Regions from separate parts of the Buttiauxella sp. 3AFRM03 genome, predicted to be linked through region 2. Evidence: predicted binding sites of a transcription regulator. Region 2 holds the regulator's gene; the other holds the start of a gene.
What was found. Region 2 encodes Fur, which represses iron uptake genes when iron is present. Its sites were predicted from a motif close to ATAATAATGAGAACNACTATCAA; they were not measured.

Region 1: a site for Fur is predicted at 1,199-1,221, ahead of gpmA (2,3-diphosphoglycerate-dependent phosphoglycerate mutase). Genes of this name have one in related genera too.

The regions. Positions count from the first base shown of each region.
Region 1 is NZ_CP033076.1:4,595,759-4,599,181, forward strand. Features, by position in the region: gene aroG (3-deoxy-7-phosphoheptulonate synthase AroG) at 1-360, shown strand, start outside; gene gpmA (2,3-diphosphoglycerate-dependent phosphoglycerate mutase) at 424-1,176, opposite strand; gene galM (galactose-1-epimerase) at 1,386-2,426, opposite strand; gene galK (galactokinase) at 2,420-3,423, opposite strand, start outside.
Region 2 is NZ_CP033076.1:1,605,499-1,608,921, reverse strand. Features, by position in the region: gene chiP (chitoporin) at 42-1,439, shown strand; gene chiQ (ChiQ/YbfN family lipoprotein) at 1,487-1,816, shown strand; gene fur (ferric iron uptake transcriptional regulator) at 1,906-2,358, opposite strand; gene fldA (flavodoxin FldA) at 2,645-3,175, opposite strand; gene ybfE (LexA regulated protein) at 3,328-3,423, opposite strand, start outside.

The sequences.
Region 1 (3,423 bases), 2.3 Mb from region 2:
ATTCTGCGCGGCGGTAAAGAGCCAAACTACAGCGCGGAGCACGTCGCTCAGGTTAAAGCGGATTTAGTGAAGGCAGGCCTGCCTGCACAGGTGATGATCGATTTCAGTCATGCCAACAGCAGCAAGCAGTTTAAGAAACAAATGGAAGTTGGCGCCGATGTTTGCCAGCAAATCGCTGGTGGCGATAAAGCCATCACCGGTGTGATGATTGAAAGTCACCTTATTGAAGGCAATCAGAACCTGGAAAGCGGTGAACCGTTGGTTTACGGCAAGAGCGTGACCGATGCTTGTATCGGCTGGGAAGATACTGAAGTTGTGTTGCGCCAGTTGGCTGATGCAGTGAAAACGCGTCGCGGCTAAGTCTTGACGCAGTAACAATAAAAAAGGCGTGGTTTTCACCACGCCTTTTTCACATCTAACGAATTACTTCGCTTTACCCTGGTTTGCTACCGCTGCGGCTTTTGCTGCGATCTCATCAGCATTGCCCAGATAGTAGCGCTTCAGCGGTTTGAAGTTCTCGTCAAACTCATACACCAACGGTACGCCAGTTGGGATATTCAGCTCAAGAATTTCGTCTTCGCCCAGGTTATCAAGGAATTTAACCAAGGCACGCAGGGAGTTACCGTGAGCGGCAACAATCACGCGTTCGCCGCTTTTCATGCGTGGCAGAATGGTTTCATTCCAGTAAGGGATTACGCGATCGATAGTTAATGCCAGGCTTTCAGTTACCGGCAGCTCTTTATCGGTCAGGCTTGCATAACGTGGGTCATGGCCTGGGAAGCGTTCGTCATCACGCGTCAATTCTGGAGGTGTTATCGCAAAGCCACGACGCCATTGTTTAACTTGCTCATCGCCGTATTTTTCTGCGGTTTCTGCTTTGTTCAGACCCTGCAGCGCCCCGTAATGACGCTCATTCAGCTTCCAGGATTTTTCAACTGGCAACCAGGCCTGGTCCAGTTCATCGAGGATGTTCCACAGAGTATGGATGGCACGTTTCAGCACAGAAGTGTAAGCAAAGTCGAAAGAGTAGCCTTCGTCTTTCAGCAACTTACCTGCTGCTTTCGCTTCAGTTTGACCTTTCTCAGACAGATCAACGTCATACCAACCGGTGAAGCGGTTTTCGTTGTTCCACTGGCTTTCACCGTGACGAACCAGAACCAGCTTAGTAACAGCCATAGTTTACTCCTTAATGAGCCTGTGATTAATGATAACGATTATCATTATATTGCCGCGAAGGGGCGAGCGGCAATGCTAAACGTTTAACATAGCGAAAAAGAGTGTGGAGTGTAAGTTGGATGTGAATAGTTGTTATATTTTTGTCGCTAAACGGCGGGAAATCCAGCGATTCGCAGAAGAATTGCCCTCCGTGGAGGAGGGCAAGGCACTTAGAGTGGAATGAACTCGTATTCCGTAATGCTTAAGTACTCTTCATGTGGCTGTAACCAGCAATCAGGTTGTGGCCATTCCGGATGATTAGGGCTGTCTGGCAGGAATTCGCTTTCCAGCGCCAGGCCCTGGTACGCATTGTACGTTCCTTGTTCCCTTGCCGGTGTACCGTCCAGATAATTCCCGCTGTAAAACTGCAATGCCGGTGCGGTGGTGTAGACCGTCATTTGCAGTTGATTGTCGCTCGACCAAAGGTGTGCTGCTGGCAGGCTGGCATCGCCCTGTGCTTGTAACAAGAACGCATGATCGTAGCCTTTAACCAGCACCTGGTCGTTATCAGACAGGAAATCATCAGCGATGGTTTTCACTGTGCGGAAATCAAAGCTGGTACCTGCCACATCTTTAAGCCCGGCCTGTGGAATACCGTTGCTATCGACTGGCAAGTAGCTATCGGCCAGCAGTTGCAGGCGATGTTGACGAATATCGTTCTGCTTACCGTCGAGATTAAAGTAGGCGTGATTGGTCAGGTTCACCGGGCATGCTTTGCTGGTTTTGGCGCGGAACTCAACAGTAATGCAGTTATCTTCGGTGAGAGCATAACGCGCGGTTGCACGTAATTCGCCAGGGAAGCCTTGATCGCCATCTTGTGAATCGAGGGTGTACAGCACTTCATGTTCGTTCTGGCGCACAATACGCCAGCGACGTTTGTCGAAGCCATCTGGCCCGCCATGTAGCTGATGTGCGCCCTGGTTTGCTGTCACGTTGATGGTGACGCCATCGCGCTCAAACTGGCTGTTGGCAATCCGGTTTGCGTAGCGCCCGACAGTTGCTCCCAGATAAGCTGACTGATTCAGATAATCTTCCGGTGTTTCGCAGCCAAGCAGCGTTTCGCGTACGCTTCCGTCTTTCATCGGCACACGACACGACAACAGGGTAGCGCCCCAGTCCATGACTGAGACAACTAACCCCGCGCTGTTGCGCAGGGTGGAGATGCGGAACGGTTGCCCATCCGGTGCAAGCTGTGGTGTTTCTTTTAGCATTGGCCCGCGCCCTCCGAAGGTTTGCAGACATAAAAGGTTTCTTTTATGCCGGTTTTGGCTTCGTACTGTTTGGCGACCGCTTGTTGTACTGCAGGAACCAAATCTTCCGGGATCAATGCAACGATACAACCACCGAAGCCGCCACCTGTCATACGCACGCCGCCTTTATCGCCAATTGTGGCTTTCACGATTTCAACTAACGTATCGATTTGTGGCACGGTGATTTCGAAATCATCGCGCATTGACGCATGAGACTCAGCCATCAGTTCGCCCATACGTTGCAAATCGCCTTTTGCCAGCGCATCGGCAGCTTCTACGGTACGAATATTTTCGGTGAGGACATGGCGCACACGCTTAGCGACAACCGGATCAAGTTCATGTGCCACAGCGTTGAATTTTGACAACTCAACATCACGCAGCGCTTTCTGAGTGAAGAAGCGTGCACCAGTTTCGCATTGCTGGCGACGGGTATTGTATTCGCTGCCCACCAGCGTGCGTTTGAAGTTACTGTTGATGATGACCACGGCCACGCCTTTTGGCATCGAAACCGCTTTGGTACCCAGCGTGCGGCAATCAATCAGCAACGCATGATCTTTTTTACCTAACGCAGAAATCAGCTGATCCATAATGCCGCAGTTACAGCCGACGAACTGGTTCTCTGCTTCCTGGCCATTTAAGGCAATTTGCGAGCCGTCCAGCGCCAGATGATAAAGCTTCTGGAACACGGTACCCACTGCGACTTCCAGCGATGCCGATGAACTCAAGCCCGCACCTTGTGGCACGTTGCCGCTGATCACTAAATCGGCGCCGGCAAAGTTTTTATCACGCTTTTGCAGATGCTTAACCACACCGCGAACATAGTTGGACCATTGCTGCGTGTCGTGGCTCAGAATCGGTTTGTCGAGTGAAAACTCGTCGCTTTGATTGTCATAATCCGCGGCGATCACGCGTACCATGCGGTCATCACGTTTTGCGCAGCTAATGACCGTCTGGTAAT
Region 2 (3,423 bases):
TAACGTCCGGCGATTATTTATACGTCAAAGAGGAATTTTATATGCGTACGTTTAGTGGCAAACGTAGTGCGCTGGCCCTTGCTATTGCAGGCGTCACGGCTCTTTCTGGACTGGTTGTTATCCCTCAGGCAAGTGCAGCAGGTTTTTTTGATGATTCAACACTGACCGGTGGTGTTTATTACTGGCAGCGTGAACGTGACCGTAAAGATGTTACGACAGATAAATATGAAACTAACCTTTCTCACGCTACCTGGAACGCCAATCTGGACTTCCAGTCCGGTTATGCTGCTGACATGTTTGGTCTGGATATCGCCGCCTTTACTGCTATCGAAATGGCAGAAAATGGCGACAGCGGCCACCCGAATGAAATCGCATTTTCCTCTTCAAACAAAGCTTACGATGAAGATTATTCCGGCGATAAGAGCGGTATAAGCCTTTATAAAGCCGCAGCTAAATTCAAATACGGCCCGGTTTGGGCCCGTGCGGGTTACATCCAGCCAACAGGGCAATCTTTATTAGCGCCACACTGGAGCTTCATGCCTGGTACTTACCAGGGCGCTGAAGCCGGGGCAAACTTTGATTATGCCGATGCTGGTGCTCTGAGCTTCTCCTACATGTGGACCAATGAGTATAAAGCTCCGTGGCACCTGGAGATGGACAAGTTCTATCAGAACGATAAGAACACCAAAGTTGAGTATCTGCACTCGCTGGGCGCGAAGTATGACTTCAAAAATGATCTGATTCTTGAAGCGGCATTCGGTCAGGCAGAAGGGTATATCGACCAATACTTCACTAAAGCAAGCTACAAATTTGATGTAGCTGGCAGCCCATTGTCTACCAGCTACCAGTTCTACGGTTCGCGTGACAAAGTCTCTGATGGCAGCGTTAACGATCTGTATGACGGCACCGCATGGTTGCAGGCTCTGACATTCGGCTACAAAGTGGGCCAGGTTGACCTGCGGCTCGAAGGTACCATGGTCAAGGCTGATGGCCAGCAGGGCTACTTCCTGCAACGTATGACCCCAACTTACGCATCGTCAAACGGTCGTCTGGATATCTGGTGGGATAACCGTTCTGACTTCAACGCCAATGGTGAAAAAGCCATCTTCGCGGGTGCCATGTATGACCTGAGCAATTGGGATCTGGCTGGTTGGGCTGTAGGTGCTTCGTATGTTTACGCATGGGATGCAAAACCAAGCTCTAAACCAACCACTGACGGTTACTACGATGCTGACAATCGCCTGAAAGAATCGGCGTACAGCCTTGATGCGTTGTACACCATTCAGGATGGGCGCGCGAAAGGCACTCTGTTCAAACTGCACTTCACTCAATACGACAACCACTCCGACATCCCAAGCTGGGGCGGTGGTTACGGCAACATCTTCCAGGATGAGCGTGACGTGAAATTCATCGTCATCGCACCGTTCACCATCTTCTGATTCGATTCCGGGCGTGAAAGCGCCCGGTTTTATAAAGGATATCGAGCATGAAAAAAATCATTTTGGTTACGGTCATGGCTTTAGGTTTGAGCGCCTGCGCACAACCCTCTAAAACGGCACCGGAAGATACAAAACTGAAACAAGCCTATAGCGCCTGTATCAATACCGCAGAAGGGAATCCTGATAAAATTCAGGCCTGTCAGAGCGTGTTAAACGTGCTGGGTCAGGAAAAGGAACACCAGGAATTTGCGAAGAAAGAAACGGTGCGCACCCTGGATTATCAAAACTGTATTCAGGCCACTCGTACTGGTAACGACCAGGCGGTAAAAGCCAAGTGCGATAAAATCTGGCAAGAGATTCGTGCGAACAACAAGTAATCTGTGAATTCAGGCAATAAAAAAACCGGTGAGCTTCCTCACCGGTTTTTTTATACCTGACATCTGGTTCAGAATGTCAGATATGCGGATTACTTTTCGCTGATTTCGTGTGCATTCTCGTCGGTACGGCAATCACCTTCAGCGCAGTGACCGTAAAGGTACAGGCTGTGGTTGGTCAGACGGATGCCATGGCGTGATGCGATTTCACGCTGACGAGATTCAATTGAATCATCACTGAACTCAATAACTTTGCCGCAGTCCAGGCAAATCAGGTGGTCGTGGTGATGTTGTTGAGTTAACTCGAATACGGATTTGCCGCCTTCGAAGTTGTGACGAGTGACAATGCCTGCATCATCAAACTGGTTTAGTACACGATAAACTGTGGCGAGACCAATTTCTTCGCCCATATCAATCAGACGTTTGTATAAGTCTTCCGCACTGACATGATGGTTCACCGGACCCTGTAGCACTTCAAGGATTTTTAATCGCGGAAGCGTGACTTTCAGGCCGGCCTTCTTCAATGCGGTATTATTGTCAGTCATGCGGAAATTGTCCTGTTGCTTAACGGATCGCTCGGACTCAGGGTGAGCGTTAAGATGAATGCGTCTCATTATAGAACTGCAGATTCTAAATGGAAACCGCAAGTATTATTCATAATCAAGCTAAAAAATGGCGGCTGAGTCGCGATTTAATTGCCTTGTTAGCTATTTAGCCAGGGGGTCATTGTACAGGGACAAACCGAAAAGTTAAAAATTTGTAGCGATTATTTTAATCGGAATAATCTATCAATGTGACGCAACCCGTTTAAAAGCTGCGTCACATCCAGAATCAGGCGTTGATGATATCTGCCAGGTTCAGCTCGTCAGAAACTTGTTTGACCCATTTCTGAACGCGTTCAGCAGTCAGTTCTGGTTGACGATCTTCATCGATAGCCAGACCGACAAAGTGATCGTCGTCAGCCAGACCTTTAGAGGCTTCAAAATGGTAGCCCGCCGTTGGCCAGTGACCGACGATAGCAGCACCGCGTGGCTCAATGATGTCACGGATAGTGCCCAATGCGTCACAGAAGTATTCTGCATAGTCTTCCTGGTCACCACAGCCGAACAGGGCGACCAGTTTGCCGTTGAAATCAACTTCTTCCAGAGTCGGGAAGAAGTCATCCCAGTCGCATTGCGCTTCACCGTAATACCACGTTGGAATGCCGAGAAGCAGAATATCGAAGCCTTCCAGGTCTTCTTTGCTGCTCTTAGCAATGTCATGCACCTCAGCAACGTCTTTACCGAGCTGTTTTTGAATCATCTTCGCGATATTTTCGGTGTTACCAGTGTCGCTGCCGAAAAAAATGCCTACGATTGCCATGAGTAAAATAACCTCTTGATACTTAATGGTATGGTGGCTGCTAATTGGCCACAGATAGGGCAATCATAGCAGAACACATTGCGGTGCGGAAACTGCTATCAGCCTGTTGTGCACAGACTGCAACATCGTATTCCGGGCATATAGCCTTTCAACTAACTGAGATGCTGCTTCAGTTGCGCGAGTAGAATCTCTTCAATCAACTCACTACGACTGATATTGCGCGCTTCAGCCAGATGATTTAGTGCATC